3 regions of the Pseudomonas sp. SDO524_S393 genome follow, and region 3 is predicted to be linked to each of the others. Evidence: predicted binding sites of a transcription regulator. Region 3 holds the regulator's gene; each other region holds the start of a gene.
The links. The regulator FliA, encoded in region 3, starts transcription of late flagellar genes. The targets are predictions, from matches to a motif close to CTAAAGTTTNNNNNNNNNNNGCCGNTAA.
Positions count from the first base shown of each region.

Region 1: the regulator FliA is predicted to act here: its motif matches at 2,047-2,074, upstream of motA (flagellar motor stator protein MotA).
Region 2: the regulator FliA is predicted to act here: its motif matches at 1,687-1,714, upstream of ACW9IB_RS06040 (methyl-accepting chemotaxis protein).

Region 1 is NZ_JBSVVZ010000131.1:185-5,507, reverse strand. Features, by position in the region: gene motB (flagellar motor protein MotB) at 107-1,123, opposite strand; gene motA (flagellar motor stator protein MotA) at 1,127-1,978, opposite strand; gene ACW9IB_RS29145 (HDOD domain-containing protein) at 2,146-3,681, shown strand; gene rhdA (thiosulfate sulfurtransferase) at 3,739-4,554, shown strand; gene asd (archaetidylserine decarboxylase) at 4,570-5,323, shown strand, end outside.
Region 2 is NZ_JBSVVZ010000008.1:96,568-108,518, forward strand. Features, by position in the region: gene ACW9IB_RS06040 (methyl-accepting chemotaxis protein) at 1-1,648, opposite strand, end outside; gene ACW9IB_RS06045 (Na+/H+ antiporter family protein) at 1,890-3,209, shown strand; gene ACW9IB_RS06050 (N-acetylmuramoyl-L-alanine amidase) at 3,395-4,225, shown strand; gene ACW9IB_RS06055 (methyl-accepting chemotaxis protein) at 4,345-6,024, shown strand; gene ACW9IB_RS06060 (RraA family protein) at 6,127-6,810, shown strand; gene ACW9IB_RS06065 (RraA family protein) at 6,807-7,472, shown strand; gene ACW9IB_RS06070 (pyridoxal phosphate-dependent aminotransferase) at 7,469-8,677, shown strand; gene ACW9IB_RS06075 (DUF2790 domain-containing protein) at 8,877-9,137, shown strand; gene ACW9IB_RS06080 (hypothetical protein) at 9,181-9,393, shown strand; gene ACW9IB_RS06085 (cytochrome c biogenesis protein DipZ) at 9,425-10,633, shown strand; gene ACW9IB_RS06090 (response regulator transcription factor) at 10,635-11,300, opposite strand; gene ACW9IB_RS06095 (response regulator transcription factor) at 11,328-11,699, opposite strand; gene ACW9IB_RS06100 (PAS domain-containing sensor histidine kinase) at 11,699-11,951, opposite strand, start outside.
Region 3 is NZ_JBSVVZ010000043.1:39,070-51,020, reverse strand. Features, by position in the region: gene ACW9IB_RS19005 (ParA family protein) at 1-38, opposite strand, end outside; gene motD (flagellar motor protein MotD) at 90-977, opposite strand; gene ACW9IB_RS18995 (flagellar motor protein) at 993-1,733, opposite strand; gene ACW9IB_RS18990 (protein-glutamate methylesterase/protein-glutamine glutaminase) at 1,733-2,869, opposite strand; gene ACW9IB_RS18985 (chemotaxis protein CheA) at 2,918-5,113, opposite strand; gene ACW9IB_RS18980 (protein phosphatase CheZ) at 5,390-6,178, opposite strand; gene ACW9IB_RS18975 (chemotaxis response regulator CheY) at 6,197-6,571, opposite strand; gene fliA (RNA polymerase sigma factor FliA) at 6,742-7,482, opposite strand; gene fleN (flagellar synthesis regulator FleN) at 7,479-8,312, opposite strand; gene flhF (flagellar biosynthesis protein FlhF) at 8,417-9,733, opposite strand; gene flhA (flagellar biosynthesis protein FlhA) at 9,746-11,860, opposite strand.

The sequences.
Region 1 (5,323 bases), on a different contig from region 3:
CCGCGAATTCGCTGACTAAATGCGGCAGCCTTATTGGGGCCGCTTCGCAGCCCAGCGCGGGACAAGCCCGCTCACCACAACAAGCCCATTCACAATAAGGGCGCCTCTATGAGCCGGTTCCCGGCACCGTAGGATCCTTCACCCCACCGTCATCAAACAGATTCAGCTTCTGCCGCAGCTCATGGGCCGGCAAGGGTTCCTGCCCGGGCGGAAGAGCGTTCGGATCTGCCGGCACTTCACCGGGCGCACCGGCACCTGGGGTCGGGGCCACTGGCGCTTGGTCACCTTCAATCGCACGCTGGGCCTTTTTGGTCAGCACCACGATGTCAATCCGGCGGTTGACCGGGTTGAACGGGTCTTGATGATCAAACAGCTGCGAAGAGGCAAAACCCACCACACGCGCCACTTGCGGGTCCGGGTAACTGCCCGCTACCAGCGCACGTCGCGCGGCGTTGGCACGGTTGGCCGAAAGCTCCCAGTTGCCGAAGTCACCCTGACCCGCGTAAGGCTTGGCGTCGGTATGCCCGCTGATGCTGATCTTGTTCGGCACCGCCTTGATGGTGTCGGCCATGGCCAGCAGGATGTCTTCGAAGTACGGCTTCAAGCGCGCGCTGCCGGAGTCGAACATCGGCCGGTTGGCGGCGTCGGTGATCTGGATGCGCAAACCTTCAGGGGTGATCTCGAAGGAAATCTGGTCCTTGAACTTCAACAGTTGCGGGTTTTCCTCGACCTTGGTCTGCAATTCTTGCAGCAGCAACTCCAGGCGCTCCTGCTCGACCTGCTCGGCCATGGCCTCGACGGTGTCGCGCTCGATCGGGATTTTTTCCTGGGGCGAGTCGGTCTTGATTTCCGGGTTGATGGTGCGCTCAGGCGCCAGTTGCGGCGAACCGCCCAGGTCGATCACGAAAGGCGTGCCGCTTTCCGAGAACCCTATCGGGTCCTTGAAGTAACCGGCGATGGCGATCTTCTGTTCAGGCGTGGCGGTGGACATCAGCCACAGCACCAGGAAGAACGCCATCATCGCCGTCGCAAAGTCGGCGAAGGCGATTTTCCAGGCGCCGCCATGGTGCCCCGCAGCGAAGCGCTTGACGCGCTTGATGATTATCGGCTGGTTGTTTTCCATGATTTAGCGACCGCGAACCGCTTGTTCCAGCTCGGCAAAACTTGGGCGATGTTTCGGGTACAGCACCTTGCGACCGAACTCCACCGCCAGCGATGGCGGCATGCCGGACGCCGAGGCCACCAGGCAGGCCTTGATCGCTTCGTACAGGTTGACCTCTTCCTTGGCATCGTGGGCCAGGGACGTCGCCAACGGACCAAAGAAACCGTAGGCCGCCAGAATACCGAAGAAGGTACCCACCAGCGCCGCACCCACGTGCATGCCTATGGCCTTCTGATCGCCTTCACCCAGGGACGCCATGGTCACCACAATACCGAGTACCGCCGCCACGATACCGAAACCGGGCATACCGTCGGCGATGCCGGTCACGGCGTGGGAAGGGTGCTCCAGCTCTTCCTTGAGGCTGAAAAGCTCCATGTCGAACAGGCCTTCCAGCTCATGGGGCGCCATGTTGCCGGAGGACATGATGCGCAGGTAGTCACAGATGAACGCGGTCATGCGCTCGTCTTTGAGCACTGCCGGGTACTTGGCGAAAATCGGGCTGGCCGCCGCGTCTTCGATGTCGGCCTCGATGGCCATCATGCCTTCGCGACGGCTCTTGTTGAGGATCTCGTAGATCAGCCCCAGCACTTCCAGATAAAAGGTGTGGGAGAAGCGCGAACCGAACATGCCCAGGGATTTCTTGACCACATGCAGGGTCATGTAGCCCGGGTTGGCCTGCAAGAATGCGCCGAACGCCGCACCACCAATGATCAGCACTTCGAAAGGCTGGATCAGTGCGGCAATTTTACCGTGGGACAGAACGTACCCACCGAGCACGCTAGCGATGACGACGATGATGCCGATAATTTTAGCCATAGGAGATGAGTACTTGCGCCGTCAGGTTCATGGACATATTTGGGGGAACTGAAAAACTCTTGTTCTACTTATCGGCAAAACTGCGCCAGACTATAGCCCGTTAAGGCGAAAAGCCAGTTCGGCCCGCTCCGGGCGTGTTGACCGCAAGTGATGATCGCGCCCCAATCATGGCTAATGAAACGAAAGTCCCAACTGCAAAACCCACCACACTCGCCGCCTGGATCAAGCGCCTGGATGACGTGCTACTGCCCGTCCCCCAAGCCAGCCATGACCGCGTGTGCAAAGCCATTCGCGATAGCCGCAGCTCGTTGCGAGACATTGCCGAACTGATGCAAAGCAGCCCGGCGCTGGTGCTCAGCGTCATGCGCGAGGCCAACAGCCACACCCATGGCAGCCTGGCGGAGCCGGCCGAAAACCTCGAAGTGGCCCTCAATCGCCTGGGCCTCAAGCGCGCCGAGGACTTGCTGGCGCGCCTGCCCTCGGTGCCGGCCCAGGAAATACCCGTGGCTCTGCGCCAACTGCTGCTGGTCAGCCAGCACGCCTCGCAGCAAGCCAACGGTTTGTTCGGCAGCCGCCTGGCGCGGTTGTGGCAGGACATTCACTGGGGCAGCCTGTTGTTTCTGTCGCCACTGTGGCCGATGGCCGTGGCCTATCCCAAGCTACTCGAAGAGTGGGAACTGCGGGTGATCCACAAAGGCCAGCCGGCCCGTGCGGTCGAGCAGGAATTGTTCGGCGTGCGCCTGCTGGACCTGTGCATCGGGCTGACCGAAACCTGGCACTTGCCGATCTGGGTTTCCCAGGGCTACACCCTGCTGCTGACCGAACAGCGCCTGCTGGTCAAGGCGCTGCACATCGCCCGGGAAGACGACCCACTGCGCCATCAACAATTGCTCGACGCCGAACCCAACCTGCGTCGCTGGCTGAACCAGCCGGCCAACACCGTACTGCTGGCCAACGGTCTGGCGATGTCGGCCCAGGAGTCCTGGACCTGCCCGCACACTCAGCGCTGGCAGTACCTGACCGCCCTGTACCTGCAACAGCCCTTGGGCGAGGTGCAACAGCAAACCCATCAGCAAGCCGTGACCAGTGCGCGCACCACCTTGATGCCCGACCTCTGGCACCCGGCTCTGTCGCTGATCTGGCCCTGGCACGTGCAGAAGATCCATCGCGGCCTGCTGCCGGCCCCACCACCCACAGCCGAAGCCCTGGCCGTATGGCGCAAGCGCTGCACCGAACTGCTGGTGGAGCCGAGCCGCTTCGCCAACGCCATGCACCTGACCACGTGCGCCAAGGAAGCACTGGTGGCCAGCGGCATGCAGCGGGTGATGCTGCTGATGACCGACCGCGCCCAAAGCAACTTGCGCGTGCACCAGGCCGACGGCCTGCCGAAGGACGCCGACCACCTCAGCCTCGATGTGGTCAACAGCACACTGCTGCAACGCCTGCTGGAAAAGCCCGCCCAGGTGCGCCTGACGCCCGACAACCTGGTGCAGTTCTCTGCCTTGCTGCCCCCCGTCCTGCGCCGCCTGTTCACCGGCGAGCATTTGTTGCTGCGCTCCCTGAGCTGCAATGGCAAGGTGGTGATGCTGATGGTGGCTGACCAGGGCGGCGGTCCGTTCTCGGAAACCACCGTGCAGGCGTTCGGCAAAACCGCTCAATGCATCGAGAAAGCCCTGCACAGCTTTACCAACCGCAACGTTTGATGCTTGCGCTACAATCCCCCTCTTTTATCGCCAACATTTGTGCCCAGGAGACCTCACATGCCTGACTTCTCTGGCTTGCCGCTGGTGATCGAATCCAGCGACCTGCAAGGTCGCCTTGATGCCGAACACCTGATTCTGGTGGACCTCACCAGTGCCGCCCGCTACGCCGAAGGGCATATCCCCGGCGCGCATTTCGTTGACCCCAAGCGCACCCAACTGGGCCAGCCACCGGCACCCGGCCTGCTGCCCGCCAAGGCCGACCTCGAGAAACTCTTCGGCGAGCTGGGCCACACGCCCGATGCCACCTACGTGGTCTACGACGACGAAGGCGGCGGCTGGGCAGGGCGCTTCATCTGGATGCTCGACGTGATCGGCCATCAGAAATACCACTACCTCGACGGCGGCCTGCTGGCCTGGCTCGAAGACCGGCACCCGCTCTCCACCGACGTACCCGCACCTGTCGGCGGCCCGGTCAGCCTCACGCTGCACGACGGCCCCACTGCCACCCGCGAGTACCTGCAAAGCCGCCTGGGTGCTGCCGATCTCGGGATCTGGGACGCGCGCGGCCCGCTGGAATATTCCGGCGAAAAAGTCCTGGCCGCCAAGGGGGGCCATATCCCTGGCGCCGTGAACTTCGAATGGACCGCCGGCATGGACAAGGCTCGCAACCTGCGCATCCGCCGCGACATGCCGCAGATCCTCGAAGACCTCGGGCTGACCCGCGACAAAGAAATCATCACCCACTGCCAGACTCACCACCGCTCTGGCTTCACCTACCTGGTGGCCAAGGCGCTCGGTTATCCGCGAGTCAAAGGTTATGCCGGTTCCTGGGGCGAATGGGGCAACCACCCCGACACCCCCGTCGAGATTTAAGGTTTAAGGACAGTTATGAAAAAGCAGTTGTTCATCCTCAGCCAGTACTTGCTGCCGCATCACTTGTTGTCGCGCCTGGCCGGCTGCATTGCCGAGTGCCGCGTGCGCTGGTTCAAGAATGCCTTCACCACCTGGTTCGCCAAGCGTTATCAAGTGGACATGTCCCAGGCGCTGGTTGAAGACGTCACCGCCTACGAGCACTTCAATGCGTTCTTCACCCGCGCCCTGAAAGACGGTGCCCGCCCGCTGGATCAAACCCCGGGTGCCGTATTGAGCCCCGCAGACGGCGCAGTCAGCCAGCTCGGTCCAATCGAACATGGCCGCGTGTTCCAGGCCAAGGGCCACAGCTTCAGCGTGCTGGAGCTGCTGGGCGGTGATGCCACCGTGGCCGCGCCGTTCATGGGCGGCGATTTCGCCACCATCTACCTGTCGCCCAAGGACTACCATCGCGTGCACATGCCGCTGGCCGGCACCTTGCGTGAAATGGTCTACGTGCCAGGCCGCATCTTCTCGGTGAACCAGACCACCGCCGAAAACGTGCCGGAACTGTTTGCGCGCAACGAACGCGTGGTGTGCCTGTTCGACACTGAACGCGGCCCGATGGCCGTGGTACTGGTGGGCGCGATGATCGTGGCGTCGATTGAAACCGTGTGGGCCGGGCTGGTGACACCGCCCAAACGCGAGCTGAAAACCTTCCGCTACGACGAAGCCGCGCGTGCGCCAATCCATCTGGAAAAAGGTGCGGAACTGGGTCGCTTCAAGCTGGGTT
Region 2 (11,951 bases), on a different contig from region 3:
CCAGCACCGAACCGATCTTCTCGCTGTTGCCGGCCAGGCCTTCGACCTGAGCCATGGCAGTGCTCATGTCGGCTGCCAGATGCCCGATGTTGGTGGTGGTGCGGTCGATCACGGTCAAGCCATCCCGGGTGGCCCGGTCGGCATCCCGCGCCGCCTGGGCGGCCTGGGCCGCGCTGCGGGCCACGTCCTGGGCGGTGGCGCTCATTTCATGGGAGGCCGTGGCCACTTGGTCGACCTGGCGGTATTGCTGCTCCATGCCGGCGCTGGTTTCAGTGGCGATCGCGGCAGACTGGTCGGCCGTGCCACGGGCGTCCTGCACCGAGCGTTTTACCTGGGCGATGATCGGTTGCAGTTTGTCGAGGAAACGGTTGAACCAGCCGGCCAACTGGCCCAGTTCATCCCGCTTGTCGTAGGCCAGGCGGCGGGTGAGGTCGCCTTCGCCGCTGGCGATGTCTTCGAGCATGCGCGCCACGCCGAGGATCGGCCGGGTCACGCTGCGCGCCATCAACCACACCAGGATCAGGCCGACCACGGCTGCCAGCAGCCCCAGGCTCAGTTCGAGCAACGTACCACGGGTATTGTCGGCGTCCAGCTGCGCCTTGAGCGCTTCGGCCGGGCCCACCAGCACCTGCTCGGGTACATCGAGCAACACACCCCAGGCCTTGCCTTCGGGAATCGGTGTGAAAGGCGCCAGCACCTTGAGCTGATGGTCCGTGCGCAGGCTGCGGATTTGTGTGCTGCCGGCCAGGGCACTGATCAGTTGTGCGCCGCTGACGCTGTCGACCTGGTCCAGGCGCTGGCTGAGCTTGCCGGCATCCGCGCTGTAGCCGGCGAGCAGACCGGTGGGGCTGAGGATGCTGACCTGGGTCTGGCCGTCGTAGAGTTTCTGGCTGGCCTGTTGGCTTACGGCCTGCAGGCTATTGAGGTTGATGTCCACCGACAGCGATGCGATGACTTTGCCGTTGGCCTTGAGCGGAAACACGATGCTGGTCATCAGTACGTTCTGCCCGTCGATCACATAAAAATACGGTTCGATCACGCACGGTTTGAGGGTGCTGCGTGGGCAGGTGAACCAGGCATTGGCCGGTTCGCCGCTGGGGCCGATGCGGGTGTCGGCCATGTCGCTTTCCGGCAGCGCCATCGATGTGAGTGTGCCCGGCGTCGGTTGCGACCAGTACAGGGCAAAGCGGCCCTTGTCGTTGCTGCCCAGCTCTGGCTGATGGGCGAACAGTTCATCCTTGCCGTCCAGCGCATTGGCTTCGAACACCAGCGACAAGCCCAGCAGGTCGGGGTTGGCCTGCAATGCGGCTTTTACCTGACGGGTCAGGTCTTCGCGCGTGTCGAAGGCGTCGAGGAAGCGTTTTTCTGCCTGTTCGCGCAGGAACAGCACCTGCCGGGCAAAACCGTGACCGTACTGGTAGGCATCCATGAACTGGCGACGAATACCCAACGCCTGCACTTCACCCTGGGCCTCGATGCGCGCCTGGGCGGCTTCGTCGAGCATCAACATGCTGGACGCCTTGACCTGCTCCGAACTGTGATCCATGCGATACAGCGACAACCCCACCAAAAGGGTCACGATTCCCAGCAGGCACAGGCCGGCGAGCAGGGTGATTTTCCATTGAATGGACAGCTGTCTGAGGGACATCGAGGAACATCCTTAACCTGAAAACACAGAGAGCCCCTGTATCGGCCGTACTGGATCTTTCTTTATTCAAACGTTCAATTTAAACCTGAAAACGGCGCCGTTTTTTGACATGCGCCCGTGCCTGTTGCAAAGTGCGCGCCCTCTAACAAGACCTCCTTCATGCCTGCACGCTGGCTGCCACGCCCTGGCCGTCGGGCGCGGGTGTGCCTGTCTTTTATGTTTTTTGCTTGAGGTAACCATGATTAACGCAGTCATTGCCGCGGTTGGCACCATGCTGGTACTCAGCCTGTCCCGCGTGCATGTGGTCATCGCCATCATTGTCGGCGCGCTGGTGGGCGGCCTGACCGGTGGCCTGGGCATCGAGGCCACGCTCAAGGCTTTCAATGGTGGGTTGGGCGGCGGCGCCACTGTGGCGTTGTCCTACGCATTACTCGGCGCTTTCGCGGTGGCCATTGCCAAGTCCGGTCTGGCCCACGCGTTGGCCGACAAGGCACTGCTGCTGGTGGATCGCCAGGAAGCCACCGGGGGAGGCCACGTCAAATGGCTGTTGATCGGCCTGTTGTGGGCCGTGGCGATTGCCTCACAGAACATTCTGCCGATCCATATCGCGTTCATCCCGTTGCTGGTGCCGCCGCTGTTGTATGTGCTGACCAAGCTGCAACTGGATCGGCGCCTGATCGCCTGTGTGATGACGTTCGGCCTGATCACGCCCTACATGTTCCTGCCGGTGGGTTTCGGCAATATCTTCCTCAACCAGATCCTGCTGGCCAACGTGGCCAAGAGCGGCGTGGACGTCAGCCAGGTGAACGTCACCCATGCCATGGGCCTGCCGGCACTGGGCATGGTGGTGGGGCTGCTGGTGGCGGTGTTTGTCAGTTATCGCAAGAAGCGCGTGTATGACCTGGGGAAAATCGAGCGGGTCGAACAAGTGGCGGTGCAGTACAACCCGCTGACCCTGCTGGTGGCCGGTCTGGCGATTGCCTCGGCGTTCATCATTCAGCTGTGGCTGGACTCGATGATCATCGGTGCCCTGGCCGGCTTCCTGATCTTCTCGGTGTCAGGCATCGTGCGCTGGCGCGAGACCGACGACCTGTTCACTGAAGGCATGAAGATGATGGCGATGATCGGCTTCATCATGATCGCCTCGTCGGGCTTTGCCGAAGTGCTCAAGGCCACCGGCGACGTGCGTTCGCTGGTGGAGGCCTCGGCGGCTTTCATCGGCCATAGCCGTGGGATCGGCGCATTGTTGATGCTGCTGGTGGGCTTACTGGTGACCATGGGCATCGGTTCGTCGTTTTCCACGGTGCCGATCCTGGCGGCGATCTTCGTGCCGTTGTGTGTGCAACTGGGCTTCAGTCCGCTGGCCATCGTGTGCATCGTCGGCACTGCCGGTGCCCTGGGCGATGCCGGTTCGCCCGCATCGGATTCCACCCTCGGCCCCACCTCGGGCCTGAATATCGACGGCCAGCACCACCACATCTGGGACACCGTGGTGCCGACGTTTCTGCACTACAACCTCCCGCTGCTGGCCTTCGGCTGGTTGGCGGCGATGATTTTTTAACCGACTTGCCCGGCACGTCCGTCGTGATCGTTCGGCGATGACGGTTTGTGCCGCCGCCTTGTCGGAAGAAATTGGAGCTTTTGCAGGGAATTTCTGAAACTGGCCTGCATTCAATAGGGGGAGAAAGTTGGGTGGTTGATGTCCTTTATATTTCGGCGCTTCTCACCCGACGTTGAGCTACTCCGATGAAAAAATCCGCTCTTTTCTTAGCCATTTTGTTGATGACAGGCTGCGTCACGGCGTCGAAAAACCTGATTGAAAAAAACGGCTACGCCATCGATACCACACACACTTCCCCGAACCAGAACGAGCGGGTTCGCTATTTAGTGCTGCATTACACGGTCTTCAACGACAAAAACTCCCTTGCGGCGCTAACCAACGGTACCGCCAGCGCTCATTATCTCGCCTACAGCCATCCACCCACACACCACAAACTACCGGTAGCCGTACAGTTGGTGCCGGAGGAGAAACGGGCCTGGCATGCCGGCGTCAGTCAATGGGGAAATCGTGTCAATCTCAATGACACCTCCATCGGCATCGAAATTGTCAACGCTGGCTTTATTGAAGGTCCGACCGGACCAGTGTGGTTCCCCTATACGGACGCGCAGTTGGAGTTGGTCAAGCGCCTCGCGGCGGATGTGATCAAGCGTTACGCCATCGAGCCACAAAACGTTGTGGGTCACAGTGACATTGCCCCTCTGCGTAAATCCGACCCTGGGCCGCTGTTTCCCTGGCAGGCTCTCTCCGAACAAGGTATCGGCGCATGGCCAGACGCAGCGACGGTACACAAACATCTGGCCGGACGTCCTGAATCCCGATCGGTGGAAGTGAACGTTGTGCAACGAGCGCTTGCCGCGTATGGCTACACGATTCCCCAAACCGGCCTGCTGGACGAGGAAACCCGGCAAGTCATACGGGCGTTCCAGATGCATTTTCGGCCTGCGGATATCTCGGGTATCCCCGACGCCGAGACCGAGGCGATTGCATTGGCCCTGGTGGAAAAGTATTACCCCTGAAGACCGAGGCTTCCCGAGAATGAACAGCCGGCTCGTTTGCCATAGGTCGTTTGAACCCTACAGAAACCCTGCAATTGGCCGTTAACCTCTTATGCCGCAACTAATAAGAGAGAAAAGCCATGCGTCTGAGCCTGAAGGCCAAAGTCCTGTCCCTCGCCGTTGTGCCGGTGTTGCTGTTTGCCCTGGTGATCAGCCTGACCACGGTGTGGATCCTGCGCGAGCAAGCCCATAACGAGGTGGAGGAAACCCGCCAGCGTCTGCTCAACGACGCCAAGGCTACCCTGCAAAGTTATGTGGAAGTGGCCATGAGTACCATCAAGCCGCTGTATGACGCCGCCGCCCCTGGCGACACGGCGGCGCGGGCCCAGGTGGTCAAGCTGTTGTCGAACACCAGCTACGGCAAGGACGGCTACTTCTTCGGCTACGACTCCGAGACCATCCGTCTGTTCAAGGGCAACAGCCCGGACGGCGTCGGCAAGAGCTTCAAGGACAATCGCGACCCCAACGGCGTGTACGTCAACCGCGACCTGGTCAAGGTCGGCAAGGACGGCACCCACTACCTGCAATACAGCTCGACCCAGCCGGGCCAGACCGAACTGGTGCCCAAGCTCGGGTACACCGAATACCTGCCCAAGTGGGACATGGTGATTGGTACCTCGGTGAACCTCGATGGCATCGAAGCCCAGGTGGCGGTGGTGGAGGCCAAGGTCGAGAAGCGCATGGAAGGCGTGTTGCTGAGCATCCTCGGTGTGGCCGTGGTAGTGCTGCTGGTGATTGCCGCCGTGGGCATGGTGGTGGCCAATACCATTTTGCGTCCGCTGAATCTGATGAAAGCCAACCTCGATGACATCGCCGCCGGCGAAGGCGACCTGACCCGCCGCCTGGCCATCACCAGTCAGGACGAACTGGGCGATCTGGCGGGTGCGTTCAACCGTTTTGTCGACAAGATCCACGGCCTGGTGCGCCAGATCACCGAAATGACCGCCCAGCTTACCGGGCTGGTCAGCCAGGTGTCCGAGCAGGCCCAGCGTTCCGAACAGGCCATGGAGCGTCAGCGCCACGAGACCGACCAGGTGGCCACCGCGATCAACCAGATGTCTTCCGCCGCCCATGAAGTCGCGCGCAGCGCCCAGGGCGCCGCCGTGGCCGCGCAACAGACCGACACCGAAGGCCAGGCCGCCAAGCGCGTGGTGGACGGCAGCATCGCGCAGATCCATGCGCTGGTGAACGATATCCGCAGCAGCGGCGTGTCCCTCGATAGCCTGCAACAGGACGTCTCGTCGATTGTCAGCGTACTGGGGGTGATCCGCTCGATCGCCGAACAGACCAACCTGTTGGCGCTCAACGCGGCCATCGAGGCGGCTCGGGCAGGGGAGGCGGGCCGTGGGTTCGCGGTGGTGGCCGACGAAGTTCGCGCCCTGGCCAGCCGGACCCAAAGCAGCACCCAGGAAATCCAGGGCATGATCGACCGCCTGCAAAAAGGCACCGAGGCCGCTGTGGACGCCATGCGCCGCTCCAGCGATGCCGGCGACGGTACCTCGGTCCGGGCCAACGAAGCCGGGGTCTCGCTGGACACCATGGCGCAACTGATCGGCACCATCAATTCGATGAACGCGCAGATCGCCAGCGCCGCCGAGGAGCAGACCGCCGTGGCCGAAGAGATCAACCGCAGTGTGCACCAGATCGCCGTCGCGGTGGACAGCGTGGCGGATGAAACCCAGTTGGGCGCCCAGACCTCCCGCAGCCTGTCGGACCTGGGCCAACGGCTGGGGCAACTGGTGGGTCAATTCCGCATCTGATGCGTCATAGGTCAAACATATGGTTGCCTAACGTTAATACGAATATACCTATCGCACCCCCTCGGTAAGACTTGAGCCCCAACCACAACAGGGGCTCAAGTCATGTCGCTTCCCAACCTCCCACTATCCAATCTGCTTCAGCGCCTGGCTGAACTCGATACCAACACGGTGTCCGATGCGCTGGACTTCCTGCAACTGCCCGGTGCCGCCGTGGGCATTCGCCCGCTGTGGGATTGCCCCAAAGTGGTGGGCCGGGCCAGCACGGTCAAGCTTGCCCGCAAAAGCGATGCCGCCCCGGGCGTGCACCTGATTTCCCCGGTGATCGACGCCATCACCACGGATGACCGTGTGCTGGTGATCGCCGGTGGTATCGACGGGGTGTCCTGCTGGGGCGATATCATCGCCAATGCCGCCGTCGCCAAGGGCATCCGCGGTTCGGTGATCGACGGGTTCAGCCGTGATATCGACGGCAGCGCCGCCATCGGCTACCCGGTGTATGGCCGTGGCGTGACCATGGTCAGCGCGCGCAACCGCGTGGTGCAGGTGGACTCAGGCGTCACGATCAGCGTGGCGGGCGTCGAGGTGTCGCAAGACGACTACGTGATCGCCGACCGCTGCGGCACGGTGTTCATTCCTGCTGCCGTGATCGAACAGGTGCTCGACCTGGGCGAGCGCATCGCCGCGCGAGAAGCCGCCATGGTCGACGCCGTACGCAGCGGCCGTTCGGTGGCCGAGGTGATGCACGACCGCCAATTCGATGCCATCCGCGTGGAGCCTGCCCGATGAACCTTGAAGACCGGCAACTCGTCGCCCTGTTCGAAGGGCTCGACACCCCCGGCGTTTCCGACGCCATGGACAAGCTCGGCATCCCCGGCCAGTGCCTGGGCATCGCGCCGCTGGATAACTACCGGGGCACCGTGGTGGGGCCTGCGTTTACCGTGCAATACGTGCCCGCCAACACGCCACCGGGGTCGGTCGGTGACTTTATCGAGGACGTGCTGCCGGGGGATGTGGTGGTGATCGCCAACGCGGGCCGCACCGACTGCACCGTGTGGGGCGACATCATGACCCAGTACGCCGGGGCGCGGGGCATTGCCGCCACGGTGATCGACGGCGTCTGTCGCGATGTCAGCAAGGCGCTGGGGGATGGCTACCCGTTGTTCACCAAGGGCCGCTACATGCGCACCGGCAAGGACCGTGTGGAAGTGCTGGCGGTGAACCAGCCAGTGGCGATCAGCGAGGTTCGCGTGTGCTCGCGGGACATCGTCGTGGCCGACGCCAATGGCGTGCTGGTGGTGCCGCGCGGCCGCGCCGCCGAAGTGGCTCGGGTCGCCCGGCAGATCGAAGCCGTCGAAGCGCAGATCCGCGCACTGATCGAGGCAGGCAAGACCCTCAAGCAAGCCCGCGAAACCCTCGGTTATCACACACTGCAAAGGAAAGGCGCGTGAACATTCAACGGCTGAACACACGTCTGGCCCAGGCCCGGCCTTCGGCGACTTACCGCATCATCGACCGCGTGGCCGAGCGTCGTGCCGAGGGCTCAACGATCATCTCGCTGTGTGCCGGCGAGCCGGATTTCGACACCCCGGAGCACATCCGTCAGGCCGGTATTGATGCGATCCGCAACGGCCACACACGCTACACCCAGGTGGCCGGCGTGCGTGCCCTGCGTGAAGCGGTGGCGCAGAAGTTCCGCCGTGAGAACGGCCTGGAGGTGACCTGGCAAGACACGATGGTCAGCAATGGCGGCAAGCATGTGATCTACAACGCCCTGGCCGCCACCCTCAACGAAGGGGACGAAGTCATCGTGCCCGCGCCGTATTGGGTCAGCTACCCGGAAATGGTCGAGCTGTGCGGCGGTACGTCGAAGGTCGTGGCATGCGGCGCCGAGGACAGTTTCAAGCTGACGCCGGCCGCCCTTGACCGGGCGATCACCCCCAACACCCGTTGGCTGATCCTCAACTCACCCTCCAACCCCACCGGCGCGGTGTACAGCCGGCACGAACTGCGCGGGTTGGCGGACGTACTGCTCGCCCATCCCCACGTGCTGGTGCTGGCCGACGACATCTACGAACACCTGCTGTTCGACGGCCAGGCCTTTCACACCCTGGCGCAGGTCGAGCCCCGGCTGATGTCGCGGGTGCTGACCATGAACGGCGTGTCCAAGGCCTATGCCATGACCGGCTGGCGCATCGGTTTTACCACCGGGCCGCGCTGGTTGCTGGCGGCCATGGAAAAACTCCAGGGTCAGCAGACCTCGGGGGCCAGCGCGATTTCCCAGCAAGCGGCGCTGGCGGCGCTCAATGGCCCACAGGACTTTATCCAGCAGTCGCGGGCCGTTTTCGAACAGCGCCGCGACCGGCTGGTAGCCACGCTCAATGCCACCCCGGGACTTGCGTGCTTGACGCCCTCCGGCGCTTTCTATGCCTTCGCGTCCTGCGCCGGCCTGCTCGGGCGTACCACGCCTGCCGGCACGTTGTTGCACACTGACGAAGACGTGGCCCAGGCCTTGCTCGAAGAGGCCAACGTGGCGGTGGTGCCGGGCACTGCCTTCGGCCTGGCGCCGTACCTGCGCATTGCCTATGCGCTGGATGACGACTCGCTGGGCGAGGCTTGTGCAGCGATTCGCCGGTTTTGCGAGGCGACCTGCTAGAGCGTCGTCGAGGGACAACCACGGTTGGCGGATCCGGGTTGTCCCTCGGGCTTTTTGTATCGCTGTGTATCGACGGGGGCTGTGGATACGTACCGATTTACCCACGGGCTTTTTCGACACAGGCGCGATACCTCCGGGGCTTTTAATGGCTTCCAACGAGGCACACCGCCTCCAACCCTGAAGCCCGGAGATCATCGCCATGAACACCAAAGCCATCTACGCCGCCTGCCTGTTCGCTGCCCTGAACGTCTGCACCTTGTCGGCCCGCGCCGAAGCCGTCACCCCACAGACCTACAACTACGGCACTCACCTGGACATCAAGCGCGTGGTGTCGATGAGCCAGGAATCCAAGACGGTCTGCGGTGTGGTGAATGCCCGGATGACCTACCTGGACTCCCATGACAACACCCAAGTGCTCGATTACCTCAAGTTCGGCGACGGCTGCGTCGGCGACAACTGAGTGCCTCACCCATCCTCCCTTTTTTGATACAGGAAAAACCGCCATGAACCACCTGACTCGTTTTCTGACCGCTACCGCCTTCGCCCTTGCCGGCACCGCCGTGCACGCCAACGCCGCCGTGGAAAAAAGCAGCTGCTCCGCCAGCACCTGCTTCCAGCTGACGCCGGTCAACCAGGCCGCTGGCCAAGACTTGCTGGTCGAGGACGGCAGCCGTCGCACGCCGCTCGGTCAAGCACTGGACAACCAGACGGCCTGAGGCCGTCTTTCTGATCGATAAGGTGAACATCATGCTACTCATCGCATTCCTGGGCGGCATCCTGACCGTCCTCAGCCCTTGCATCCTGCCGGTGGTGCCGTTTTTGTTCGCTGGCGTCGACCGTACCCGCAGTTCGATCCTGCTGACCCTCGGTGGCATGGTCCTCACCTTTGCGCTGATCTCCAGCCTGGCGGTGGTCAGCAGTGAATGGGTGATACAGGCCAATAACACCGGCCGCCATGTGGCGCTGATCGTGATGGTGCTGTTTGCGCTGTCGTTGATCTCGGCACGGGTCGGCAGCTGGCTGGCACGCCCGTTCGTGCTGTTGGGCAACCGCATCGACCCCGACAGCCGCACGCTGTCCGGCCCACTGAAATCGTTGCTGATCGGCGTCGCCACCGGCTTGCTCTGGGCGCCGTGCGCCGGGCCGATCCTGGGGGTGATCCTCACGGGCGCGATGCTGCAAGGCGCCAATGCGCAGACCAGCCTGCTGCTGGTGGCGTACGGCCTGGGCAGCGCGTTGTCCCTGGGCACCTTGATCTTCGCCGGGCGTGGCCTGGTCAACCGGCTCAAGGCGTCGATTCCGGTCACCGGCTGGTTGCGCCGTGGGGCAGGGGTGGCGGTACTCGCGGCGGCGGTGGTGATTTCCACCGGCGCAGACAAGACCCTGCTGGCCGGTACCTCGTCCGAAGGCGTCAGCAGCCTGGAAAAAGGCGTGCTGGAAAACGTCCCCAAAGTAGTGGATTACGTGGTGAGCAAGGTCAAGGCCGATCCGGCGCAGGACAACGCCAAGGGCGCCATGCCGTCGCTGGCCGGCGCGGTCGAATGGCTCAACTCACCGGAACTCACCCGTGAATCCCTGAAGGGCAAAGTGGTGCTGGTGGACTTCTGGACCTACGACTGCATCAATTGCCAGCACACCTTGCCCTACGTGAAGCAGTGGGCGAAGAAGTACGAGAAGGACGGCCTGGTGGTGATCGGCGTGCATACCCCGGAATACGGCTATGAGCGCATCATCGGCAACGTCAAGGACCAGGTACGCAAGCTGGGCATCACTTACCCGGTGGCCATCGACAACAACTATGCGATCTGGCGCAACTTCGATAACCAGTACTGGCCAGCCCATTACCTGGTCGATGCCAAGGGGCAAGTGCGTTACACCCACTTTGGCGAAGGCCGCTACGAGGCTCAGGAGCAGATGATCCAGACGCTGTTGAATGAGGCCAAGGCTTCGCAGTGACTCAATGCAGCGGCGTTGCCAGCAACGCCGCCATCTTGACCAGGCCCGCCAATGAGCGGGCCTTCATTTTGCGCATCGCTTTTCCGCGATGGGCCTTGACGGTGATCTCGCTGATGGCCAGATCGCAGGCAATCACCTTGTTCATTTGCCCTGCGACAACCCTGGCCATCACTTCCTGCTCCCGTGGCGTCAGGGTTGCGTAGGCGGCCCGCAGGGTACGCAGTTGATCTTCCTGATCCAGCAAGGCACGGCTTTTTTCCAGCGCGTTGGCAATGGCGGCGAGCAGCACGTCGTCATTGAAGGGTTTGGTCAGGAACTCCACGGCCCCGGCTTTCATCGCGCGCACCGTCAGCGGGATGTCACCGTAGCCGGTGATGAAGATGATCGGTGTGTCGGGACGTTCCCGGGCGATGGCGGCCTGCAAATCCAGGCCGTTGAGGTCGGGCAGGTTGATGTCCAGCACCAGGCAGCTGGGCACGGCGCTGCGCGGCTGGCCGAGAAAGGCCTGGGCCGATTCGAACAGTTGAGGCTGCCACTGCGAAAACCGTATCAGCAGCTCCAGGGATTCGCGTACGGAAACATCATCGTCGACAACGAATACGATCGGCAGGGGTTCGGTCATGGGCGCGGCTCTGCGTGCAGGGACGATCAAGTGGGTCGAATGCATCAGGATAGCTCCTTCAAATGGGCCCGCTCAGTCCAGCGGAAGCGCCGCGCTCAGCGCTTTGAGCAACTGGGCTTCGCTGAACGGTTTCATCAGGCAGTCCACCGCGCCATGGCGCATCAGTTTCTGCCGCTCGCCGGCATCGCCCTGGGCCGTGATGAAAATCACCGGGATGGCATGGCCGTGCAGCTTGAGGGTCTTGTGCAGTTCCGGGCCGGACATGCCCGGCATCGCCACATCGAGGATCAGGCAGCGGGTGTCGGCCACGTCGGGCGATGCCAGAAAGGCTCGCGCCGAAGAAAACGCCTGGACCGCAAACCCGAACTCATTGAGCAGGTCCGGCAGGGACTCGCGTACCGACTCGTCATCATCGACGACCGCGACAAGCAATGGCTTTTCCATCAGATACCCTCCCTGGTATCGGTCACCGGGGGCAGGGTGAATTGAAACGTGGCGCCAGCCCCGTTATTGAGGCTGGCCCACAGCGCCCCGTCATGCTGCTCGATGATCGAGCGGCTGATGGACAATCCAATGCCCATGCCGGTGGTCTTGGTGGTGTAGAACGCCGTGAACAGACGCTCGGCGTCCAGCGGGTCGAAACCGCAGCCGTTGTCCTTCACGGCAAGGCAGACGTGCTGGTGTTCGTCCAGGCCG
Region 3 (11,951 bases):
ACTCCACCTTTTTGATTGGCAACTGCCCAGACTCTCATTCGGTTGGTTCCTCCCGGCAGGCACAGGCGCGACCGAGACATGGCATGGGGTTATTGAGCCGGTGACGGAGAATTGACGGTACCCTGACGAACCGGCGGCTTTGCAGCAGGCGGTGCAGTTTGTGTGCCAGCCCGCTTCAACGCCGCATCCGGTGTGGCATTGGCGGTACCGGTGCCGGTCAGGCTGCGACGTACATCCAGGTTGCGCGATACCACCAGCACCACCCGGCGGTTGCGCGCGCGCCCTTCGACCGTGGCATTGTTGGCCACCGGCTGGAACTCGCCATACCCCACCGATGCCAGGCGCTGCGGGTTCACACCCTGCATCGCGAGCATCCGTACGATACTCGCCGCCCGCGCCGACGACAGCTCCCAGTTGGTCGGGTACTGCGCCGTGCTGATCGGGAAATTGTCGGTAAAGCCTTCCACATGAATCGGGTTTTCAAACGGCCGCAGGATCGCCGCAACCTTGTCGATGATGGTGAACGCCTGGTCGCTGGGCATGGCGTCGGCACTGGCGAACAGCAGGCTGGAATTGAGCTCGATCTCCACCCACAACTCATTGCCGCGTACGGTCATCTGGTTGGAACTGATCAGGTCGCCGAACGCCGCACTGATGTCATCGGCGATGCTTTTCAGCGGGTCGCTGCTACCGGCCACGCCGGCAGCGGTTTCATCGCTGTCGTTGACCAGCGGCTTGGCCGGGGTCACGGTCTTGGGCCGTTCCTCACCGATGGGAATCGGCTTGAGGGCGCGGTCTGCGTCGTTGAACACGCCGATCAGCGCCTGGGAAATGACCTTGTACTTGCCTTCGTTGATCGACGAGATCGAGTACATCACCACGAAAAACGCGAACAGCAAGGTGATGAAGTCCGCATAGGACACCAGCCAGCGTTCGTGATTGACGTGCTCTTCAGGCTCGCGGCGGCGACGGCTCACAATTCATCCCTCCCATCAGTCCATGAAGCCCTGAAGCTTCAATTCGATGGAGCGCGGGTTCTCGCCCTCGGCGATCGAGAGGATGCCTTCAAGCAGCATTTCACGGTAACGCGACTGGCGCAGGGCAATCGATTTGAGTTTGCTGGCCACCGGCAGCAATACCAGGTTGGCGCTGGCCACACCGTAGATGGTGGCGACGAAGGCCACGGCGATGCCGCTGCCCAGTTGCGACGGATCCGCCAGGTTGCCCATTACATGGATCAGGCCCATCACCGCACCGATGATGCCGATGGTCGGCGCGTAGCCGCCCATGCTCTCAAACACCTTGGCCGCGTTGATGTCGCGACTTTCCTGGGTGTAGAAATCCACTTCCAGGATGCTGCGGATCGCTTCCGGCTCGGCGCCGTCCACCAGCAATTGCAAGCCTTTGCGTGCGTAGCTGTCAGGTTCGGCATCCGCCACGCCTTCCAGGCCCAGCAGGCCTTCCTTGCGCGCGGTGAGGCTCCAGTTGACCACGCGGTCGATGCCACCCGGCAGGTCGACGCGCGGGGGGAAGATGATCCACACCAGAATCTGCATCGCGCGCTTGAACGAGCTCAATGGCGATTGCAGCAGCGCGGCGCCCACGGTACCGCCGATCACGATCAGCGCCGCCGGGCCGTTGGCCAGCGCACCGAGATGGCCGCCTTCGAGGTAGTTGCCGCCGATGATCGCGACAAACGCCATGATGATGCCGATCAGGCTTAACACATCCATCAGAGACAGGCCTCCACCAGATGCTTGCCGATATCGTCCAGGCTGTAGACCGCATCGGCCAAGTCAGCCTTGACGATGGCCATGGGCATGCCATAGATCACGCAGCTGGCTTCGTCCTGGGCCCAGATGGCGCTGCCGCCCTGCTTGAGCAGGCGCGCGCCTTCACGACCATCGGCCCCCATGCCGGTGAGCACCACCGCCAGAACTTTGTCACCGTAGGACTTGGCCGCAGAACCGAAGGTGATGTCCACGCACGGCTTGTAGTTCAGGCGCTCGTCACCCGGCAGGATTTTCACCGCGCCGCGACCGTCCACCATCATCTGCTTGCCACCCGGCGCCAGCAGCGCCAGGCCCGGACGCAAGATGTCGCCGTCTTCGGCTTCCTTGACGCTGATGCGGCACAGCTTGTCCAGGCGCTCGGCAAAGGCCTTGGTGAACGCGGCGGGCATGTGCTGCACCAGCACGATCGGCGCCGGGAAGTTGGCCGGCAATTGGGTCAGCACCCGTTGCAGGGCTACCGGGCCGCCGGTGGAAGTGCCGATGGCGACCAGCTTGTAGGCCTTGCGCTTGGGCGCGGGCGAATGAGCAGCGGGCGCTGCGGCGCGCACTGGCGCCGGCGCTGGGCGTGCAGCCGGCGCAGGCGCTGGCGCGGGACGACCGAACGATGAGGCCGGTGCAGGGGCCGGTGCCGCAACGGCAGCCGGCGTCGGCGCGGGCGTACTGAACAGGCTGCGACGGTTGCTGCGGGAAATGCTGTGTACTTTCTCGCACAGCAGTTGCTTGACCTTCTCGGGATTGCGCGAGATGTCTTCGAAATTCTTCGGCAGGAAGTCCACCGCACCGGCGTCCAGCGCATCGAGGGTCACCCGAGCGCCTTCGTGGGTCAGCGAGGAGAACATCAACACCGGAGTCGGGCAGCGCTGCATGATGTGCCGCACCGCCGTGATGCCGTCCATCATCGGCATCTCGTAGTCCATGGTGATCACGTCCGGCTTCAACGCAATGGCTTGATCGATCGCCTCTTTGCCGTTGGTGGCCGTGCCGACCACCTGGATGCTTGGATCGGCGGAAAGAATTTCCGAGACGCGGCGGCGGAAGAAACCCGAATCGTCCACCACCAGGACCTTGACTGCCATAAACACTCCGTTAGGCGGGGCAGGCACTACTGCCCTGCCCCACCAGAATCAAATACGCCGAGCGGCGTAACGCTTGAGCATGCTCGGAACATCGAGAATCAGCGCGATCCGACCGTCACCGGTAATGGTCGCACCCGACATGCCCGGGGTTCCCTGCAGCATTTTGCCCAAAGGCTTGATGACCACCTCTTCCTGGCCCACCAACTGGTCGACGACAAAGCCGATGCGCTGGGTGCCCACGGAGAGAATCACCACATGGCCTTCGCGCTGCTCTTCATGCTTGGCCGATGCCACCAGCCAGCGCTTGAGGTAGAACAGAGGCAATGCCTTGTCGCGCACGATCACCACCTCCTGGCCGTCCACCACGTTGGTGCGCGACAGGTCGAGGTGGAAGATCTCGTTGACGTTGACCAGCGGGAAGGCGAACGCCTGGTTGCCCAGCATCACCATCAGGGTCGGCATGATCGCCAGGGTCAACGGCACCTTGATGACGATCTTCGAGCCCTGGCCCTTGGTCGAGTAAATGTTGATCGAGCCGTTGAGCTGGCTGATCTTGGTCTTCACCACGTCCATGCCCACGCCACGGCCGGACACGTCGGAAATCTCGGTCTTGGTCGAGAAGCCCGGAGCGAAGATCAGGTTGTAGCACTCGGTGTCGGTAAGACGGTCGGCGGCATCCTTGTCCATCACACCACGCTTGACCGCGATGTTACGCAGGATGGTCGGGTCCATGCCCTTGCCGTCATCGGTGATCGACAACAGGATATGGTCGCCCTCTTGCTCGGCCGCCAATACCACTTTGCCGTTGCGGGACTTGCCGGCGGCTTCGCGTTCTTCCGGGGTTTCGACACCGTGGTCGACCGCGTTGCGCACCAAGTGGACCAGCGGGTCGGCCAGGGCCTCGACAAGGTTTTTGTCGAGGTCGGTTTCTTCACCCACCAGTTCCAGGTTGATTTCTTTCTTGAGCTGGCGCGCCAGGTCGCGAACCAGGCGCGGGAAACGACCGAAGACTTTCTTGATCGGCTGCATCCGCGTCTTCATCACCGCGGTTTGCAGGTCGGCGGTGACCACGTCGAGGTTCGACACGGCTTTTTGCATCGCCTCATCGGCGCTGCTCAGGCCCAGGCGCACCAGGCGGTTACGCACCAGCACCAGTTCGCCGACCATGTTCATGATGTCGTCCAGTCGCGCGGTATCGACCCGCACGGTGGTTTCGGCTTCGCTGACCGGTTTTTCGGCCACCGGTGCCGGCGCGGCGCGGGCTGGAGCCGCTGCTGCGGCAGGGGCCGGTGCGGGCTTGGCCGCTGGCGCAGCGGCTTTGGCCGCCACCGGTGCCGCCGTCGCCACGGCGGCGGCCGGAGCGACTTCAGAGAACTTGCCCTTGCCGTGCAGCTCATCCAGCAGGGACTCGAACTCCTGATCACTGATCAGGCCATCGTCCGCAGGCGCTGCCGGCGCAGCAGCCGGTGCCGCCGCCGTGGCAGCGACCGCCGGCAGTGCATCGGCCGCAAAGGTGCCTTTGCCGTGCAACTGGTCCAGCAAGGCTTCGAATTCGTCGTCGGTAATGTCGGTGCTCGCCGTGGCGGCAGGCGCCGGCGGTTCCACCGCAGCCGGTGCCACTGCATCGGCGGCGAATTGGCCTTTGCCGTGCAATTGATCAAGCAGGGATTCGAACTCGGCGTCGGTGATATCTTCGCTGGCGGGCGCAGCCACCGGCGCCGCCGGCGCTTCAGCTTCGGCCTTGACCGCACTGAGGGAGTTGAGCAGTTGTTCGAACTCGCTGTCGGTCACATCCGGCTCAGGCGCGGCCACAGGCTCGGGCGCCGCTTCAGCCACCGGCGCCGCCGACGGATCGGCCGGTTCGGCGTAGCGCGCCAGGGCGGCCAGCAGTTCCGGGGTGGCGGGAGTAATCGGCGCGCGTTCGCGCACTTGGCCGAACATGCCATTGACGGCGTCCAGCGCTTCGAGAATTACGTCCATCAATTCCGAGTCGACGTGACGCTCACCCTTGCGCAGGATGTCGAACACGTTCTCGGCGATGTGGCAGCACTCCACCAGCTCATGGAGCTGGAGGAAGCCGGCGCCCCCTTTTACAGTGTGAAAACCGCGAAAAATTGCATTGAGCAGGTTCGCATCATCCGGTCGGCTTTCCAGCTCGACCAGTTGCTCGGACAACTGCTCCAAAATTTCGCCGGCCTCTACCAGGAAATCCTGAAGGATCTCTTCATCGGCGCCGAAGCTCATGTGGGTGCTCCTTTAGGTCCTGATAGCGGCAAATGACGGATCGCGTTGGAGCTGTGAGCGGGCCAGGCAAGGCGCGGAACGCGGGCAAGGGTTGTTTCCTTGCCAAGTTCCGCAACGCAGCATGGCGCGCTCACAGCTCCAACCCGGAGGGCCGGGCCCCGCAAGGCGCAAGCCGTCGTTATTCGTCGTTCATTTGGAAAAACCAAACCTCTCTCCTCATGCCTAGCCTTGCGCCTTGCGGGGCCCGGCGCGACCGTCATTTGCCGCTATCAGGACCTAAAAGCCTAAACTGGATAACAGGTCATCGACATCATCCTGACCCGATACAACGTCTTCACGTTTATCGGCATGAATCTGCGGACCTTCACCCTTGGCGAGATGTTTTTGTGGATCTTTTTCCGAGAGGATCGCTGCGCGGTCATGTTCGATCCCCGCGAAACGGTCGACCTGGCCGGCCATGAGCACCAATTTGAGCAAGTTGCTTTCCACTTCGGTGACCAGTTGGGTCACGCGCTTGATCACCTGACCGGTGAGGTCCTGGTAATCCTGGGCCAGCAGAATGTCATTGAGGTTGCTGGAAACCGTACGGTTTTCCTGCTCGCTGCGTGACAGGAACGCTTCAATCCGACGGGCCAACTCGCGGAACTCTTCCGCCCCGACTTCGCGGCGCATGAAGCGGCCCCAGTCAGCGCTGAGGGCCTGGGCTTCGCTGGCCATGCCGCTGACCAGGGGCGTGGCGTTTTCCACCAGGTCCATGGTGCGATTGGCCGCCGCCTCGGTCAGCCTGACCACATAGGACAGGCGCTCGGTGGCATCGGTAATCTGCGAAATCTCTTCAGCCTGGGGCATGTGCGGGTCAATGTGGAAATTGACGATCGCACTGTGCAGCTCGCGCGTGAGCTTGCCCACTTCCTGGTACAGGCCACGGTCACGGGTCTGGTTGAGCTCATGGATCAACTGCACCGCATCGCCGAACTGACCTTTTTCAAGGCTCTCGACCAACTGGTGAGCATGTTTTTTCAGGGTCGACTCGAAGTCTCCCTGTGACGTTTCGTTATGCTCCATAGCTCCCCCGTGGCAGCATCAGTTACCGATGCGTTCGAAGATTTTTTCGATCTTCTCTTTCAGCGCCAATGCGGTGAATGGTTTGACCACGTAACCGTTTACCCCGGCCTGGGCGGCTTCGATGATCTGTTCACGCTTGGCTTCGGCGGTCACCATCAGCACGGGAAGGCTGCGCAGTTTTTCGTCGGCGCGCACGTGGCGCAGCAGATCGATGCCGGTCATGCCTGGCATGTTCCAGTCGGTTACCAGAAAGTCGATGCTCCCGCTGTTGAGGATCGGAATCGCCGTAATGCCGTCATCCGCCTCGACCGTGTTTGTGAACCCCAGGTCACGCAACAGGTTTTTTATGATCCGCCGCATCGTTGAAAAGTCATCAACGATGAGGATTTTCATGTTCTTGTCCAATTCGACCTCCAAGCAGTCTTAAACGCGCCCAGCACCTGGACGCGCCATTTCAATCAACAGGCATTACACAAAAAGGACTGCCGGTGGCACCACGGGTCGGTTCCGCAAAGGTCAACGCCCCTCACGGCCTCGTCTGCAGTGCTCCCCAACACTGCCTGTCAGCGCGCTCGCCACTCTCCCAGACGCCCCCGCAAACGGGCGGCGCACTGGCTATGCAACTGGCTGACCCGCGATTCGCTGACCCCCAGGACCTCACCGATTTCCTTGAGGTTCAGCTCTTCGTCGTAGTACAGCGCCAACACCAGCCGCTCACGCTCCGGCAAATTGGCAATCGCGTCCGCCAGCGCGCCCTGGAAGCGTTCGTCTTCAAGGTCGCGCGACGGCTCAAGATGAGCACTCGCGCCGTCCTCGTGCAGCCCTTCGTGTTCGCCGTCCTGCAACAGGTCGTCGAAACTGAACAGGCGGCTGCCCAAGGTATCGTTCAAAATCCCGTAGTAATCGTCGAGACTCAATTGGAGTTCGGCAGCAACTTCATGATCTTTAGCGTCACGGCCGGTTTTTGCTTCAATTGCGCGAATTGCATCACTGACCATGCGCGTATTGCGGTGCACCGAACGCGGCGCCCAATCGCCCTTGCGCACTTCATCGAGCATCGCGCCACGGATGCGAATACCCGCATAGGTCTCGAAACTCGCACCCTTGCTCGCGTCGTATTTGGTCGACACTTCGAGCAGGCCGATCATGCCCGCCTGGATCAGGTCTTCGACCTGGACGCTGGCAGGCAGGCGCGCCAGCAAGTGGTAGGCGATACGCTTGACCAGCGGCGCATAGCGCTCGATCAACTCGCCTTGGCTGTCACGGGCAGACTTCTTGTACGCGTTGTAGCCAGTCGCTGTCATAGCACGGGTCCTGCGCTCGTCTGATGCACCAATCGCTCGACGAAAAACTCCAGATGCCCGCGCGGGTTGGCAGGCAACGGCCAGGTATCGACCTTCTGGGCAATCGCCTTGAACGCCAGCGCGCACTTGGAGCGGGGAAACGCTTCGTAGACTGCACGCTGCTTCTGCACAGCCTTGCGCACACACTCGTCGTAGGGCACAGCGCCGACGTATTGTAGGGCGACATCGAGAAAGCGGTCCGTGACCTTGGTCAATTTGGCGAACAGGTTGCGACCTTCCTGCGGGCTCTGGGCCATGTTGGCGAGCACACGGAAGCGGTTCATGCCGTAGTCACGGTTGAGCAGTTTGATCAGGGCGTAGGCGTCGGTGATCGAAGTGGGCTCATCGCACACCACCAGCAACACTTCCTGGGCGGCGCGCACGAAGCTGACCACGGACTCGCCGATCCCGGCAGCGGTGTCGATCACCAGCACATCCAGGTTGTCACCGATATCGCTGAACGCCTGGATCAGGCCGGCATGCTGCGCCGGACTCAGGTGCACCATGCTCTGGGTGCCGGAGGCCGCCGGCACGATACGAATGCCGCCTGGGCCCTGGAGCAGCACATCGCGCAGCTCGCAGCGCCCTTCGATCACATCGGCAAGGGTGTGTTTGGGCGTCAGTCCCAGCAGAACGTCGACGTTCGCCAGCCCCAGGTCAGCGTCCAGCAGCATGACGCGACGGCCAAGCTCTGCCAGCGCCAGGGACAAATTCACTGACACGTTAGTTTTCCCGACGCCACCTTTGCCGCCGGTCACCGCGATCACCTGTACGGGATGCATGCTGCCCATTTTATTTCTTTACCTTGTCTTGCTTAGACGCAGGCTACATGGCTTGGCCGCGTGAATCGCTTGCAGACCATCGATGTAGATACATTGCACTGTGTTCATAGTGCTCAGCCCACCCGTTTGGCCGGGCTGTGGTACAGATCAGCGAACATGTCGGCCATCGCTTCCTCGCTAGGCTCATCTTGCATTTGTACGCTGACGGCACGGCTGACCAACTGATGACGGCGCGGCAGATGCAGATCATCCGGGATCCGCGGCCCGTCGGTCAGGTAGGCGACCGGTAGTTCATGGCTGATGGCCAGGCTCAACACCTCGCCCAGGCTCGCGGTTTCATCGAGCTTGGTGAGGATGCAACCGGCCAGGCCGCAACGCTTGTAGCTGTGATAAGCAGCGGTAAGTACCTGTTTTTGACTGGTGGTTGCAAGCACCAGGTAATTTTTCGACTTGATGCCACGCCCGGCCAGGCTTTCCAGTTGCATGCGCAATGCCGGATCGCTGGCTTGCAGGCCGGCGGTGTCGATCAGCACCACGCGCTTGCGCAGCAGCGGGTCGAGGGCATTGGCCAGGGACTGGCCCGGGTCGACATGGGTCACCGGCACATTGAGAATGCGCCCCAGGGTCTTGAGCTGTTCCTGCGCACCGATACGGTAGCTGTCCATGCTCACCAGCGCGATATTCTGCGCGCCGTACTTGAGCACATAACGGGCGGCCAGCTTGGCCAGGGTGGTGGTCTTGCCCATGCCGGCCGGGCCGACCATGGCGATCACGCCGCCCTCTTCGAGGGGTTCGATTTCCGGGGTGACGATCATCCGCGCCAGATGGGCCAGCAGCATGCGCCAGGCCTGGCGGGGCTCTTCGATTTCGGTGGTCAGCGCCAGCAGGTCGCGGGACAACGGGCCGGACAAGCCGATGCGTTGCAGGCGGCGCCACAGGTTGGCCTGTTGCGGTTTGCTGCCTTGCAATTGGGTCCAGGCCAGCGAGCCCAGTTGCACTTCCAGCAGCTCGCGCAGGCCGTTGAGTTCAAAGCGCATCGAGTCGAACACACGCGGGTCCACCGTCGGCGCGGGGGCAGGCGCGGCGGGACGCGGCGGCTCTTTGAAAGTCGGTTCCACCAGCGGCTCGGCAGCAGTCAGCGGCAGGCCGGCGAACAGCTGGCGATTGGTGGTCGCGTCGCTGTCGCCACGCATGCTCAACTCGGCCTGGGCCGAAACGATGCGCGAAGCGGTCTTGCGCAACTCGTCTTCGAGTTCCATGTTCGGCACACGCGGCGCCAGGGCCTGGGGGGTGTAATCCAGGGCAGCCGTCAGCTCCACACCGCCGGCAATACGACGGTTACCGATGATCGCGGCATCAGCGCCCAGCTCATCACGCACCAGTTTCATGGCCTGGCGCATATCGGCGGCGAAAAAACGCTTAACTTGCATAACCCACTACCCTCAGCCGTTGGGCCCTACTGTCGCGACGATAGTCACTTGCTTGTTGTCAGGAATTTCCTGATAAGCCAAAACGTGCAAATTCGGTACTGCCAGACGCCCAAACCGCGACAACATCGCCCGGACGGGGCCCGCCACCAGCAGAATCACCGGTTGGCCCTGCATTTCCTGGCGTTGCGCGGCGTCGATCAACGAACGCTGCAGCTTCTCGGCCATGCTTGGCTCCAGCAGAACGCCCTCTTCCTGGCCTTGTCCTGCCTTCTGGATACTATTGAGCAATATTTGTTCCAACCTGGGTTCCAGGGTGATCACAGGCAGCTCGGAGTCAAGCCCTACAATGCTTTGCACGATTGCGCGGGACAAGCCGACACGCACCGCCGCCACCAGAGCGGCAGTATCTTGACTCTTGGCGGCATTGTTGGCGATGGCCTCAGCAATGCTGCGAATGTCGCGTACCGGCACCTGTTCGGCCAGCAAGGCTTGCAGCACCTTGAGCAACTGCGACAGCGTGAGCACGCCCGGCACCAGCTCTTCGGCGAGTTTTGGCGAGGCTTTGCCGAGCAAGCCCATCAATTGCTGGACTTCCTCGTGGCCGATCAGCTCGTGGGAGTGCTTGTAGAGAATCTGGTTGAGGTGCGTGGCCACCACGGTACTGGCGTCCACCACGGTGTAACCCAGGGACTGCGCCTGGCTGCGCTGGCTGATTTCGATCCAGACCGCGTCCAGGCCAAAAGCCGGATCTTTGGCGGTAATGCCGTTCAGGCTGCCGAACACCTGGCCCGGGTTGATCGCCAGCTCGCGGTCCGGGTAGATCTCGGCTTCGGCCAGGATCACCCCCATCAGGGTCAGGCGATAGGCGCTGGGGGCCAGGTCGAGGTTGTCGCGAATGTGCACGGTGGGCATCAGGAAGCCCAGGTCCTGCGACAATTTCTTGCGCACCCCCTTGATCCTCGCGAGCAATTGGCCGCCCTGGTTGCGGTCCACCAGCGGAATCAGGCGATAGCCCACTTCCAGACCGATCATGTCGATCGGGGTTACGTCGTCCCAGCCCAACTCCTTGGTTTCCTGGGCGCGGGCCGGCGACGGCAGCAGTTCCTGCTGGCGCGCAACCTCTTGCATGGCCTTGACCTTGATCGCGTGCTGCTTCTTCCAGAACAGGTAAGCGGCGCCGCCGGCCAACGCGGCCATGGTGAGGAACGATACGTGGGGCATGCCCGGCACGATGCCCATGATTGCCATGATGCCGGCGGCGACGGCCAGCGCCTTGGGCGATGCGAACATCTGCCGGCTGATCTGCTTGCCCATGTCTTCGGAGCCCGAAGCACGGGTCACCATGATCGCCGCCGCTGTCGATAACAACAGTGATGGCAATTGCGCCACTAAACCGTCACCGATGGTCAGCAAGGCGTACACCTTGCCCGCATCGCCGAAGGTCATGCCGTGCTGGAAGATACCGACCGCCATGCCGCCGATCAGGTTGATGAACAGAATCAACAGACCGGCAATGGCGTCACCGCGCACGAATTTGCTGGCACCGTCCATGGAACCGTAGAACTCGGCTTCCTGGGCCACTTCCGCGCGACGGGCCTTGGCCTGGTTCTGGTCGATAAGGCCAGCGTTGAGGTCGGCGTCGATTGCCATCTGCTTGCCGGGCATCGCATCGAGGGTAAACCGCGCGCTCACCTCGGAGATCCGCCCGGCACCCTTGGTCACCACGACGAAGTTGATGATCATCAGGATGGCGAACACCACGATACCGACCACGTAGTTGCCGCCGATCACCACCTCACCGAAGGCCTGGATCACCTTGCCGGCGGCGGCGTGGCCGTCCTGGCCGTGGAGCATGACCACGCGGGTGGACGCCACGTTCAGCGCCAGACGCAGCAGGGTCGCCACCAGAAGGATCGTGGGGAATACCGCAAAGTCCAGCGGCCGCAGGGCGTACACACACACCAGCAGCACCACGACAGACAGGGCAATGTTGAACGTGAAGAATACGTCCAGCAGGAACGGCGGCATCGGCAACATCATCATTGCCAGCATGACCAGCAACAACAGCGGCACACCCAGATTGCCCCGCGAGAGGTCAGTCAGGGTGCCACGGGCCGTGCTGAGCATTTGAGAACGTTCCACCGGTATTCCTCGTGTCCTTGAAGCAAACTTTTGACGCCGAGAGGCGTCCTGGAGGCGCTATTGCAAGAAGCCTTCC